3 regions of the Micrococcoides hystricis genome follow, and region 2 is predicted to be linked to each of the others. Evidence: riboswitches for the same ligand, from Rfam matches in the RefSeq annotation. Region 2 holds a riboswitch; each other region holds the start of a gene.

Region 1 (4,261 bases), 160 kb from region 2:
CTCGAACGGATTGGTGGTGAAGAACGTCGAGGGGTAAATGACGCGGCGCTCGTCCCAGATCTTGACCACAACGTAGGTCAAGGTGATGTCTTCCACCGTGCCGAAGTACTCTTCCACCTGCACCACATCGCCCACCCGGATGGCGTCCGTGAACACGATCTGTAGTCCGGCAAAGATGTTGGCCAAGGAGGATTGCACGGCCAGACCGGCGATGACCGAGAGGATACCGGCCGAAGCGATCAGACCGGCACCCACCGCGCGGACCGCAGGGATGGTCAGCAGCCCGATGGAGAGCACGATCACCACAATCGCGACGATCAGGATGCGCCGGATCAAGACCGTCTGGGTCTGGATCTTACGGGCGCGCCGGTCCGTGACGGAGGCGCCCTCGTACTTGGTCAACATGGCCGTCTCTGCGGTCTTGACCGCGTTGATGAGCAGCCACGCGATGCAGCCCAACCCGGCAAACAGCAGGATCCACTGCACCAGTGACATCAGGGTGAAGCCCTCGATGGGGATCTGGTTCAGGGTGATTTTCCCGGTCATGAACAGCACCGCCAAGAACAGCGGGGTGCGCATCTTCTTGGCGGCGGCCAGGGTCTTCGGTGAACGCCGGAACACCTGCCGCAGGATCAGCGCCAACAGCACCGTCACCACGATCGCCACCAGGATGGAGATCCCCACGGATAACAGGGTGCCAAACAGCGGGCCGGCCGTATAAACGGTGCGTCCGACCTCCTCGGTCACCTTCTCCGTGACCTCCCCCAGATCCGAGGGCGTCGGTTCCGGTTGAACAGACAGGAACGTGTCAAACATGCGGTGAAACATCATCGCGTTCCAGCCTAGTGGCGTTTGCTGTGAATAACCTTCGCTAAACTGAAATCATGCTGAAAATCACCGATCTGCGTGCCCAAGATTTTGACCCGGCAGCCGTCGTGCCCCGCGCCCTGATGGACGTCTCCGAGGCCCTCGACATCGTCCAACCGATCTTGAACCAGGTCAAAGACAACGGTGAAGCAGCACTACTTGACCTTGCTGAGAAGTTCGACGGCGTCCGGCCCGCCTCCCTGCGGGTGCCCGCCGAAGTCATCGCGTCGGCCCTGAAAAACCTTGACCCGGCCATCCGTTCGGCCCTGACCGAGGCGATCCGCCGGGCCCGCATCGTCCACGCGGCCCAACTGCCCGCCGATTCCACCGTGGAACTGGCCGTCGGCGCTGAAGTCGTGAACCGCTGGGTGCCCGTCGACCGCGTCGGGCTGTACGTCCCCGGCGGCAAGGCCGTCTACCCGTCCTCGGTGGTGATGAACGTGGTGCCCGCCCAAGCGGCAGGCGTGCCCTCCTTGGCGATCGCCTCCCCGCCCCAGGCCGACAATGACGGCTGGCCGCACCCCACCATTCTGGCCGCTGCCGCCCTCCTCGGGGTTGATGAGGTCTACGCGGCAGGCGGCGCCCAAGCCATCGCCATGTTCGCCTACGGCGCCAAGAACGCCGAGGGAGAAACTGTCTGCGCCAAGGCAGACCTGGTGACCGGGCCGGGCAACATTTACGTCGCCGCAGCCAAGCGCGCCCTGCGCGGGGTCATCGGCATCGACGCCGAGGCCGGCCCCACCGAGATCGCCGTACTGGCCGACGCGAGTGCCAACCCGGAGTTCGTCGCCGCAGACATGATCTCCCAAGCCGAACATGACCCCATGGCCGCCTCCGTCCTCGTGACCACCTCCATGGAGTTCGCCGAGGCCGTCAACACCGCCATCACCGCCCAGGCCGGTAACGCAGAACACCGCAAACGCATCAACGAGGCGCTCACCGGCGAACAATCCGGCATCCTCGTCGTCGAGGACCTCGACACCGCCATCGAACTGGTCGATGAGTACGCCGCCGAACACCTGCAGATCATGACGGCCGATGCCCGCACCGTCGCCGAACGCATCCGCAACGCCGGGGCCATCTTCGTCGGGGACTACTCCCCCGTCCCACTGGGTGACTACTCCTCCGGCTCCAACCACGTGCTGCCCACCTCCGGGACCGCGAAGTTCTCCTCCGGGCTCAACGTAACCAGCTTCTTGCGCTCCCAGCAGCTGATCCACTACTCCGAGTCCGCGCTGGGCTCCATCGCGCACAACATCGAAGCCCTCGCCGTCAACGAAGGCCTCCCGGCCCACGGCGAGGCCATCAAACTGCGCTTCGAAAACTAGTAAGTTTCAACTCCGTGGCGCTAAGTTACGTGGCCGTTACGGACCTTTTGCAGCTGCGGGCCCCGTGCCCCTAAGCTGGAAACCAGAATCATGAGTGTCACACACACAACAGCAGCCCTGGCTGAGTGACCGGCAACCCTCCGCAGCGAGTGGGGTGCCCCAGGTGAGGATTCGGTCGTTCCTTGGCATGTAACGGATCGGGAACGGCAAGTACTGCATCAAGGAGTCTGCTATGACCACCGCCCTTACCCAGAACGCGAACGCCAACGCCCGTCTCAACACCCAACTGGACCCGGCAAGTGTGCGCCAAGCCTTCGGCCAATACCCCTCCGGGATTGTGGCCCTCACGGCGGAAATCAACGGTGTCAAAGAAGCCTTGGTCGCATCGAGCTTCACGGTGGGGGTCTCCCTCGAACCGGTGCTAGTCTCGCTTGCGGTCCAAAACACCTCCCGCACCTGGCCGCGGTTGCGCGAGGCCGAACGCATCGGCATCTCCGTGCTCGCCGACGGTCAGCACAATATCTGCCGTCAACTCGCAGCCAAGGAAGGCGACCGTTTCGCCGGTATCGACATCGTCCACGGGGGCGTACCGGGCCAGTCCGGCCCGCTCTTCTTGGCCGATTCGTCACTGTGGTTTGAAACCTCCGTCTACGGCCAGTTCCCGGCGGGCGATCACACCGTGGTGCTCCTGGAAGTCCACAGCCTCGAGGTGCAGGAGGGCACCGCCCCGGTCGTGTTCCACAACTCCCAGTTCAAGAACCTCGCCCGCTAGCGCACGCAGCTGCTGATCTCTTAACCGCACAGCGCCAGCTTTCCTCAGGCATAACCTGATGTAGCTGGCGCTGTGTGTTATTGGTTTATGTGGTCGGCAGGTGCCTGCCGCGGCCCAAGATTAGAGAACCGCTGGGGCTTCCGCCGGGGTGACGATGTCCGTGGAGATCTTGCCCAGACCGTCCAGTGACACTTCCACGTGGTCCCCAGCCTTCATGTAGAGGGCCGGGGTGCGTCCCTTGCCCACACCGCCGGGGGTACCGGTCAGGATCAGGTCACCTGGGCGCAGCGGGAGCATGGTGGACAGGTATTCGATCAACTTGGCTGGTTTGAAGACCAGGTCGTTGATCTGGTGTTCCTGCATGACGTTGCCGTTGAGTGTGGTGCGCAGGATTGCGGTGTCGAAGTCGAGCTCGTCAGGGGTCACCATGTACGGGCCGACCGGGGTCGACTTGGCCCAGATCTTGCCTTGGGTCCATTCGATGGTCCGAGCCTGCCAGCCGCGCATCGAGATGTCATTGGCGAGGGTGTAGCCGGCGATGTACTCTTCGGCATCCTCTTCGGCGACCTTGTAAGCGGTCTTGCCAATCACGATTGCCAGCTCTGCTTCCCAGTCCAGATCCGGATCTTCCTCGACAGCACCCACCGGGTCTTTCGGCCCGGTGAGGGTGTCGGCGAACTTCGGAAACACGGTTGGGTATTCCGGCAGTTCGCGGCCCATCTCCAAGATGTGGCCGGCATAGTTCAGGCCTACGCACAGCACCTTGGACGGGCTCGGTACAACTGGCGCTAGGTCGGCTGCGTCTTCGGCAATCTGTGCGTCGGCTGCCTGCTGGGCGATGGTCTTCCAGTCAGCGTTTGCCAGCAACTGGTTCAGGTTGTCGTAGCCCTCGATGACGGTGTAGGTGTCACCGTCTTTGCGAGCTGCAACGGTACTGTTATCTACACGTAGTGTCGCCAATTTCATGGAGGCACTCCATTTCTGAGTCGAAATCTAGTGGTTGGTTGACGTACGGCCTGGGATCTCTAGCTCGTAGAAGCCCCACGTGCTGCCCTCCGGGACAACCCCGGCAAGCATGCGGCCGCATTCTGCCGTCACGGCGAGACGGCTACCGCGATGCTGGGTACCAGCGTGGCTGTCGCGGAAGAAACGCTGCAGCGCGGAATGACGCATAACCTGGAAACCAGCAAAGCGGTGAGCAATCTGGCTGATCTCCAACGCCGTGCGGGTGGCGAGGTTGGTCGCCAACCGTGCCATGGTTTCCTGCTGCTGGGTCGGTTCTTCGTCAGCCTTC
Region 2 (4,261 bases):
GGGCCGCCCAGCTGTCCCGGGCCGGCGGCAGCCAGTCGGCGGGCAGCTGCTGCAGCAGGTGCTCGTTGGCCTGATACCAGTGCGGCCGCTCCCAGCCGTGGGCCTCCAAGAAGTAGGCTCCGAGCTGCTGCTGGCGGTCGAAGAAGGGTGAGGTGCGCAGGTTCCGCGGGGAGGTGCGCGGCTCCAAGGGGTGCTTGATGTCGTAGACCTCGATGAAGGATTGCGCGGCGGTTTCCGCCACGTAGTCCTCGGTGAGTTGGACCTGTTCGAAGCGGTTGATGTCCAGCTCCCGCAGATCCACGTGGCTGTACCCGTCGACGAGGAGTTCGGCCAGCGATTTGGCCACGCCGGCGGAGTGGGTGACCCAGACGGCCTCGGCGAGGTAGCAGCCCTTTAGCTGCGGGGCTTCACCGACCAGTGAGCCGCCGTCGGGGGTGAAGGAGAAGATACCGTTGAACCCGGTGGCTAGCTCCGCGGTACGCAGGGCGGGCAGCAGTTTTTGGCTCTGGGCCCATTGTGGGGCGAAGTCCGCCGGGGTGAAGGCGAGCATGGAGGGCATGTTCTCTGCGGTGACCTCGCCGTCGGGCAGTTCCGTCAGGGCGGTCGGCATGGGCCGGTGGGCGTAGGAGCCGATCCCGATGGCGTCCCCGTGCTGGCGGTAGTACAGATCCGCGTCTTGGTGGCGAATCAGCGGCAGGGTGGCGTTATTGCCGCTGCCGATGAGGTTGGCCGGCAGGGCGCTGGCGAGCTCGGTCAGCTGGGGGACAGCGGTGGTGGTGGCGTATTGGTGGGCCATCGGCACCAGCGGGATGGGCATGCCGATCATTTCTCCGAGTTCCGGGCCCCAGAAGCCGCCGCAGCAGACCACGATGTCCGCCGGGATGCGGTGCTCGCCGGCGCGGACCGCGCTGACCCGGCCGCCGCGCTCCTCGATGGCGGTGACGCGAGTGTGGGGTAGGAAGGTGGCGCCGGCATCGGTGGCGCGTTCGATGAGCAGCTCCACCGCGAGCAGGGCGGAGGCCAGGCCGTCGGAGGGCACGTGTAGGGCGCCGAGCAGCTCCGGGCCGTCCCCGTCGCCGGCCAGCAACGGGTTGAGGGTGCGGGCTTGGTCCGCGTCGATGACCTGGGCGTCGACCCCGGCCAGTGCGGCGAAGTTGGCCCGGCGGTGCAGCTCCGCCAGGCGTTCGGGTGTGGTGGCGATTTCCAGGCCGCCGACCGGGTTGAAGGCGCTGACGCCGTTGCGCGTCAGCGAGGCGAGCTTTTCTGCGGTGTAGCTGGCCAGCCGCGTCATGGTGCGGGACGGGTTGGCTTGGAAGACCAGCCCGGGTGCGTGCGAGGTGGAGCCGCCGGTCAGTGGGATGGGGCCTTGGTCGAGAACGGTGATGTTGGTCCAGCCGCGGGCGCAGAGCTCTTCGGCTAGGTTGGCGCCGACGATTCCGGCGCCAATGATGACCACGCGTGGTGTATGCATGGGGTTCCTTAGGCTTGGCCGGCGAGCGTGACGCCCGGTGGCAGGTTGGGTTCTTGGGCTGATTCGTGGACGTAGATGTCCCCGTCGATCACTTCCACGTGGTGGGTGCGCACCGGAAGTTTGGCCGGTGGGGAGTGGACGTCCCCGGTGCGCAGGTCGAAGACGGTGGCGTGCAGCGGACATTCGACGGTGCAGTCCTCCAGCCAGCCCTCGGACAGCGAGGCGTCCTGGTGGGTGCAGGTGTCATCGATGGAGTAGAGCTCGCCGTCGTCGGTGTGAAAGACGGCGATCGGTGGGCTGGTCGGGATTCGGACGGCCTCGCCGCGGGCGAGATCCTTCAGCGGGCAAACCTTGTGCATGGCACGCTCCTAACAGAATGAGGAGGAGATAAGAAGTTGTGATTAGTGCAACTCATTGCGCTATACCCAATTGTGTTCTGTGTCACAGTTTGCTGTCAATGATTTTCTTGGCGCGAGTTTTGCGGCTTGATTCTGCGGCTCTGGATGGGGCGAGCAGCGCCCAGATGAACGTTTGTGACGGGGCCGGTTCTCGGTGCGACGGTCCGAGGTCTTAGGGTGGGGGCAGAATCATGAGTTCCAACGCGAAGCTCTGGCTGGTTGGACGGCAACCCTCTGCACGTAGTGGGGTGCCCCAGATGAGGATTCGGTCTGCGGTTTGTTCGCCGTGGACAAGTACTGCCCCGTGGAAAGGGTGACACTTCCCCAACCCCTCATTTTTCAGCTCCTGTGAGCTTGCCATCCCTCATCGCCCTGCCCGAGTGCGCCTGCGCGCCGCCGGCCGGCAACACTAGAACACTTTTTGACGACTCCTCGAAGGACTTTTCCATGACCGCAACCTTGGACACTGCCACGTCGGCGACATCTGCGCAGCAATCCCAACGACCATCACTGAACGAGCTGCGTGAACGCTTCCGCCCGGTCTTTGACGCCATCGCCCACGGCGCATTGGAGCGCGAGCTGAACCGCGAACTGCCCTACGAACAGGTGCAACTGCTGGTGGACTCCGGCTTCACGGCCCTACAGGCCCCGGTGGCCTACGGCGGAGCGGACATCGCGGTGGCGGATCTGTACGAGTTGCTGATCGAGCTGGCGGTGGCCGATTCCAACCTGCCGCAGATCCTGCACGCGCACTTCGCGTTCACCGAGATCCACCGCTTCAGCCCGCAGCCCATCAGCGACTGGTGGCTGCGTCAGGTGGGTGCCGGGAAGGTGATCTCCAACGGCATGGTGGCCCTCGGCGGGCCCGGTGAAGTGGAGCAGACCGAGGACGGCGAGGTGTATTCGGGCACCAAGACCTACTCCACAGGGGCGCTGTTCGCGGACGAGATCTTCATCGTCGTCGGCACCAAGGAATCCGGCATGCCACTGATGTATGTGGTCCCCGCCGAGGGCGCCGGGGTGAACCGGGTGGATGACTGGGATGGGATTGGCCAACGACTGACCGCCAGCGGGACCACGGTGTACGAACGGGTGGCGCTGGATCCGGAGAAGGTGCTGGACATCGAGTCCCCTGCGGGCCTGCTGGTGGCACCGGCGGTGCTGTTCATTCACGCGGCCGCCCAGGCTGGGATTGCCGAGGCCGCGGTGCGGGATGCGGCGTGGTTCGTCCGGCAACGCAAGCGCACCTACGGGCACGCGGCGGCGGAGTATCCGAAGGACGATCCGCAGGTGCAGGAGGTGGTGGGGCGGGCTGCCTCCCACGCCTATGCGGCGAAGCAGTTGGTCCGGCAGGGCGCTGCCGATCTGCAAGGTTACCTGGCCCGGGCCGGCCGGCTCAGCGACACCACGAGCCCGGAGTATCAGCAGCTGTTCACCGAGGCGGTCACGGATGTGAACAGTGCCGCGGCGGCCGTGTCCGAGCACGCGCTGGCGGCCACCAACCTGCTGTTCGAGGTGGGTGGGGCCTCCGTGCTGCAGCGGGAACGGGGCTTTGACCGGCATTGGCGCAACGCCCGGGTGCTGGCCTCGCACAATCCGGCGCACTACAAGCTGCGGGTGGTGGGCGAGTACCTGATCAACGGGACGACGCCGTCGCCAGATTCCTTCGTCCGCCCGGTGAAGCCGGAGGAGACCAAGTGAGCCAGCTTGCCGAACACCTTGCGGAACAAAGAGTGGATGAACCGGTTTCCGCCGCGTGGGAGCGGCTGCAACCGGTGTTCGACGGGATTGCCGAGAAGGCGGCTCAGCGCGAGCGGGCGCGGGCGTTGGATCACGACGCGGTTGAGACGTTGGTGGCGGCCGGCTACACGAGCCTGCGGGTACCCACCGAGTACGGCGGCGCCGGGCTGAGCCTGAGTGAGTTCTATCCGTTCGTGGTGGAGCTGGGTGCCGCCGATTCCAATCTGGTGCAGGCGCTGCGGGCCCATCAGTTGCACGTGGAGATGGTGCTCGCCAACCCGGATCAGGAGTACCGAGACAGGTGGTTCCGCCGGATTGCGGCCGGGGAGGTGGTCGGGAACGCGGTGACCGAGGTCAACGGGGTGCTGGGCGAGCACACCACGACGGTGACGGTGCAGCCCGATGGCAGCTGGCTGCTCAATGGCCGGAAATACTACTCGACGGGCAGCCTGTACGCAGACTGGATTCTGGTGACCGCCGAGGTCGACGGCTCGGTACGCGGTCTGGCCGTACGGGCGGATGCGCCGGGTGTGCGGCAGGTGGATGACTGGGACGGTTTCGGCCAGCGGCTCTCCGCATCCGGCACCACGGTGTTCGAGAATGTTGTGGTGGACCCGGCGGAAGTCTCCCGGCCGGGCGAGGGCCTGAGCGA
Region 3 (4,261 bases), on a different contig from region 2:
ACGGCCGCGCCCTCGACCCGATCCGGGTAGGTGGCCGCCCACTCGAGAGCGCGAGCGCCCCCGAGTGAGCCCCCAATGACAGCCTTGAACGATTTGATCCCCAGCAGATCCGCCATGGCGGCCTCCGCACGCACCGAATCCCGGATCGTCACGAACGGGAATCGGGAGCCGTACGGCAGCCCGTATTCATCCAGCGATGCCGGGCCGGTGGAGCCGTAGCAGCCGCCTAGGATGTTCGGCGCGACGACAAACCAGTGGTTAGTGTCGATGGGCTTGCCCGGGCCGACGAGCTGTTCCCACCAACCCGGTGCCGGGTTCTCAGGAGACGCGGTGACGTGGGTGTCCCCGGTGAGGGCATGGACAATCAGCACGGCGTTGGTACCGGCTTCGTTCAAGGTGCCCCACGTCTCGAACGCAATTTCTACGTTCTTCAGACGGGCACCGGTTTCGAAGTCAAAGGTACCGATCCGGGCCTTCTTTTGCGGACCGTCTTGGTAGATCATCCGGGTATCTTCAACCGACAGAGTCATGGGGTGGCCTTAGCTTTCTTCCCTCGGCGTTCTCAGCTGCCGTGTGGATGGGGTTAGGCGCCGTCCGCCGCAGCGGCGAAGCCCAGCTCCAAGTCAGCAATGATGTCATCAATGTGTTCTAGCCCGACCGACAGGCGCACCAGCGACGGGTTGACCCCGGCGGCGAGCTGTTCGGGATCAGTGAGCTGAGAGTGCGTGGTGGAAGCCGGGTGAATGACCAGCGAACGGACATCCCCAACATTGGCCACATTGGAGTGCAGCTTCAACGCATCCACGAAGCGGATACCGGCTTCACGGCCGCCATCGAGCTCGAAGGAAATGATGGAGCCGACGCCCTTTGGTAGCAGTTGCTTACCGCGTTCGTACCACGGCGAGGATGGCAGGCCGGCGAAGGCGATGTTGTTCGCGTCTTCGCGCTCATCCAACCAGGCCGCAACCTTGGCGGCGTTCTCCACGTGGCGTTCCATCCGCAGGGACAGCGTTTCCAGACCCAGGTTGATTTCGAAAGCGTTGTGCGGGGAGATGGACGGGCCCAAGTCACGCAGCAGCTGGACCCGTGCCTTCAAGATGTAGGACAGGTTGGCTCCGAAGGCGGATCCAACGCCGAGGTCGCGGGCGTAGACCAGACCGTTGTAGGACTCATCGGGCTCATTGAAGCCGGGGAAACGCTCCGGATACTGGGCGTAGTCGAAGTTACCGGAGTCGACGATCACACCGCCCATTGCGGTGGCGTGTCCGCCCAGGAACTTGGTGGCCGAGTGGGTGACGATGTCGGCACCGTGCTCGATGGGCCGGCCCAAGTAGGGGGTGGTCAACGTGTTGTCCACGATCAACGGCACACCGTAGTCGTGGGCTACCCCGGCAACCCCGGAGATGTCCAAGACATCCGAACGTGGGTTGGCGACGAATTCACCGAAGAAAGCCTTGGTGTTGTCCTGGATGGCTGAGCGCCACTCATCCAAGTTGTCCGGGTCCTGAATGAAGGTGGTTTCGATACCGATCTTCTTCAGGGTGTGCTTGAACAGGTTTTGGGTGCCACCGTACAGGGAGGCGGCGGCAACGATATGGTCGCCGGCACCGGCCACGTTCAGGATGGCCAGGGTGGTGGCGGACTGGCCGGAAGCCAGCAGCAACGCACCAACACCGCCTTCAAGCGCGGCGATCTTGTTCTCCACCGCATCGTTGGTGGGGTTGGTGATGCGGGTGTAAATCTGCCCCAATTCGGAGAGCGCGAAGCGGTTGGCGGCGACATCGGCCGAAGGGAAGACAAAAGCGTTGGACTGGTAGATCGGCAGGGTCCGGGCACCGTAGGTTGGGTCCGGGGCCATGCCAGCGTGAATCTGGAGGGTCTCAAACTTCTGTTCGGACATGTGTATTTTCTCCCTTTCGGAAAGCACCGCCCCAGTGTGTGGACCTGTGGGAGAAATCCCGGTGGCCCGCACCTGAACTCGGTATGGTTAGCGTTCTCAATAGCGCATTCCAAAGGGCCCCATCTATAAGGCCCGCGCTTGCAGGTTCTGACAACGGTGTAGCACTGTGTATTGAATCTGCCAGGTCTTCACCCGGGGCACCCCACCGCGAGCGTGAGGGTTGCCGACCAGCAAACCGGGGTTTGACGCTGGTACTCATGACCTTGGTTTCCATTCTCAGATAGAGCACTCCCCTTGTGCAAGTTGGCGCGGGTGAGAGACGCTAAAAACGTAATGTTAGGCTTACCTAAGCTGAAACGCGGTGTGATGAGTGACACCATAGGAACATGATGCGCTTGGATCACGTTTCGTACGCTTGTGGCCCTGACGGTCTCGATGCTACGGTTGCCCGAATTTCGGAAGCACTGGGGATCGACCGAGTCAAGGGCGGTATTCACCCCCGCTTTGGTACCCGTAACGCCATTTTCCCGATGGCGAAGACGCAGTACCTCGAAGTCGTCGAGGTGCTTGAGCACCCGGCAGCTCTGGAAGCTCCATTTGGTCAGGCCGTGCGCGCCCGCTCAGAAATGGGTGGCGGCTGGCTGGGATGGGCCGTCGCTGTGGACGATCTAGCCCCCTTTGAAGAACGCTTGGAGCGCAATGCCGTTCCGGGTAACCGAAAATTCCCCGATGGTCAGGAACTCACTTGGCGTCAGATCGGTATCCGCGGCCTCATCGCCGACCCGCAGGTGCCGTACATGCTGCAGTGGGACGATGGGATGGAAGAACTCCACCCGTCTCGCGCTTCCGAGCCACAGGCCGAGATCCGCAAGATTGTCATTGCCGGCTCCCGTCCGCGCGTCCGCGAGTGGCTGGGCCTGCATGACGATGAGAAGGTTGAAGACCTCGAGGTGGAGTACGTCAACCCATCCGGTCACCCGGGTCTGATGTCCGTGACCTTCAATACCCCGCTGGGTGAGATCACCCTCTAAACGATCCTGCAGAAACGCTGATATAGGCGGTTGCTGCGCGGAAGCCGCGAACGACCAAGGACGGTGGTTCGCGGCTTCCATCTTTAAGTGGTGTGTACGGCGGCCTTAGAAGGGCGGGGTCTCCAGTTGTTGTCTGATGTCTGCCCACGCCCGTGGGTCTAGTGGCTGCTGCGGATGGGTGAGAATTTTCTTGCCGGTGTTGAAGGTGAATTCTAGAACCCCGTCGCCTAACTCTGGTTTGGGTTCGACCTGCCACCAACGCGCCGTTTTGCCGCCGTGATGCTGTTTGCAGAGCAATGCCAGGCCGTAAAGTTCTGAGGTGTTACTCAGCACCCAATCGTGGACGTGGTCGACCTCGCAGTCGGTGCCGGGAACGTGGCAGCCGGGGAACCGACAATGTCGGTCACGGTAGAGCAATAAGTCTTTGACGCGTCTATTCGGGTGGCGGGCACGTTTGCCCAAGCCGATGGGGTAACCGGTAGCCGGGTGGGTGATGATTGCCTGCATCATGGCTGCCTGCGGTAACAGGGCGGCGCTGAGTTCGGGGCTGAGCTGTTGGCCGGTGCCGATGTTGGTTGCGCGGGCTCCGGATTCGTTGACGCCCGGTGGGTGCGAACCGCTCCGAGAAGCAGGCGCTCTCAGGTGGTATTGGCGGTTGCGTTGGGCTTGTTCCCATAGGTGCGGATCGTAGCTCTTCATGAATTCAAGCTGGCCGTCGGCGATCGTTCCGCCGGAGAGGATCCACGCTTCGAAAGAGTAGTTTAGGTAGACCATCACGTTGCGTCCGGATTGAGGACGGTCGTGTCCCCCGGCTTGCTGGCAGCTGCAAACATTGCTGTTTTGCGGCTTCAAGGTGGGACTTTGGGGGCCGGTGTCGAGGCCGGGCAGTAACGGCTGCGGAGACTGCACTTCAGCAACGCGAATGACTGAATCGGCTGTGTCCTTATGCGTTGGGGGCTCGTCATGGCCTGCGCTCGGGGTGTTCTGCTCAGCGGTATTCTGGACAGCTTCGAGGAGAAGATCGACTTCGAGTTGGCGGATCGTCCGGGTTTCGCCCTGTTGCCGACTGGCGGTTTTTGCTCGATGCCGTAGCCGTTGCACGAGTTGGTCAGCGTCGTCGGAGCTGATGAGTGCCTCGAGCTTACTCATCCCATCCCTCGCTGGTCCGATGCGCAGGTAGCGGCGCTTCAACGCGGTGGCATGCCGAGCGGTTGGGTTGTGCGGGTGATGCGTTTCCCGGAGGCGTGCGGCTTCGGTGGTGAAGTCCTGTTCGGGGATGCCCGGTGCCGCCAGCTCGGTGAGTCTAGCGCCGAGCAGGTCCTTGGCGTTG

Evidence for each region. A riboswitch is a leader RNA that binds a small molecule or an ion and turns the genes downstream of it on or off. The one in region 2 is predicted to bind S-adenosylmethionine.
Region 1: linked by a shared signal. The riboswitch ahead of ACFFFR_RS11110 (flavin reductase family protein) and the one ahead of ACFFFR_RS10390 (acyl-CoA dehydrogenase family protein) in region 2 are both predicted to bind S-adenosylmethionine.
Region 3: linked by a shared signal. The riboswitch ahead of ACFFFR_RS06820 (O-acetylhomoserine aminocarboxypropyltransferase/cysteine synthase family protein) and the one ahead of ACFFFR_RS10390 (acyl-CoA dehydrogenase family protein) in region 2 are both predicted to bind S-adenosylmethionine.

Annotation. Positions count from the first base shown of each region.
Region 1 covers NZ_JBHLUB010000032.1:174,015-178,275, reverse strand. The annotation lists gene ACFFFR_RS11120 (mechanosensitive ion channel family protein) at 1-816, opposite strand, end outside; gene hisD (histidinol dehydrogenase) at 885-2,195, shown strand; SAM riboswitch class IV at 2,282-2,414, shown strand; gene ACFFFR_RS11110 (flavin reductase family protein) at 2,428-2,967, shown strand; gene ACFFFR_RS11105 (fumarylacetoacetate hydrolase family protein) at 3,088-3,933, opposite strand; gene ACFFFR_RS11100 (acyl-CoA dehydrogenase family protein) at 3,961-4,261, opposite strand, start outside.
Region 2 covers NZ_JBHLUB010000032.1:18,302-22,562, forward strand. The annotation lists gene ACFFFR_RS10380 (GcvT family protein) at 1-1,471, opposite strand, end outside; gene ACFFFR_RS10385 (bifunctional 3-phenylpropionate/cinnamic acid dioxygenase ferredoxin subunit) at 1,480-1,830, opposite strand; SAM riboswitch class IV at 2,057-2,172, shown strand; gene ACFFFR_RS10390 (acyl-CoA dehydrogenase family protein) at 2,317-3,570, shown strand; gene ACFFFR_RS10395 (acyl-CoA dehydrogenase family protein) at 3,567-4,261, shown strand, end outside.
Region 3 covers NZ_JBHLUB010000028.1:112,887-117,147, reverse strand. The annotation lists gene metX (homoserine O-acetyltransferase MetX) at 1-530, opposite strand, end outside; gene ACFFFR_RS06820 (O-acetylhomoserine aminocarboxypropyltransferase/cysteine synthase family protein) at 584-1,900, opposite strand; SAM riboswitch class IV at 2,030-2,163, opposite strand; gene ACFFFR_RS06815 (VOC family protein) at 2,287-2,931, shown strand; gene ACFFFR_RS06810 (HNH endonuclease signature motif containing protein) at 3,037-4,261, opposite strand, start outside.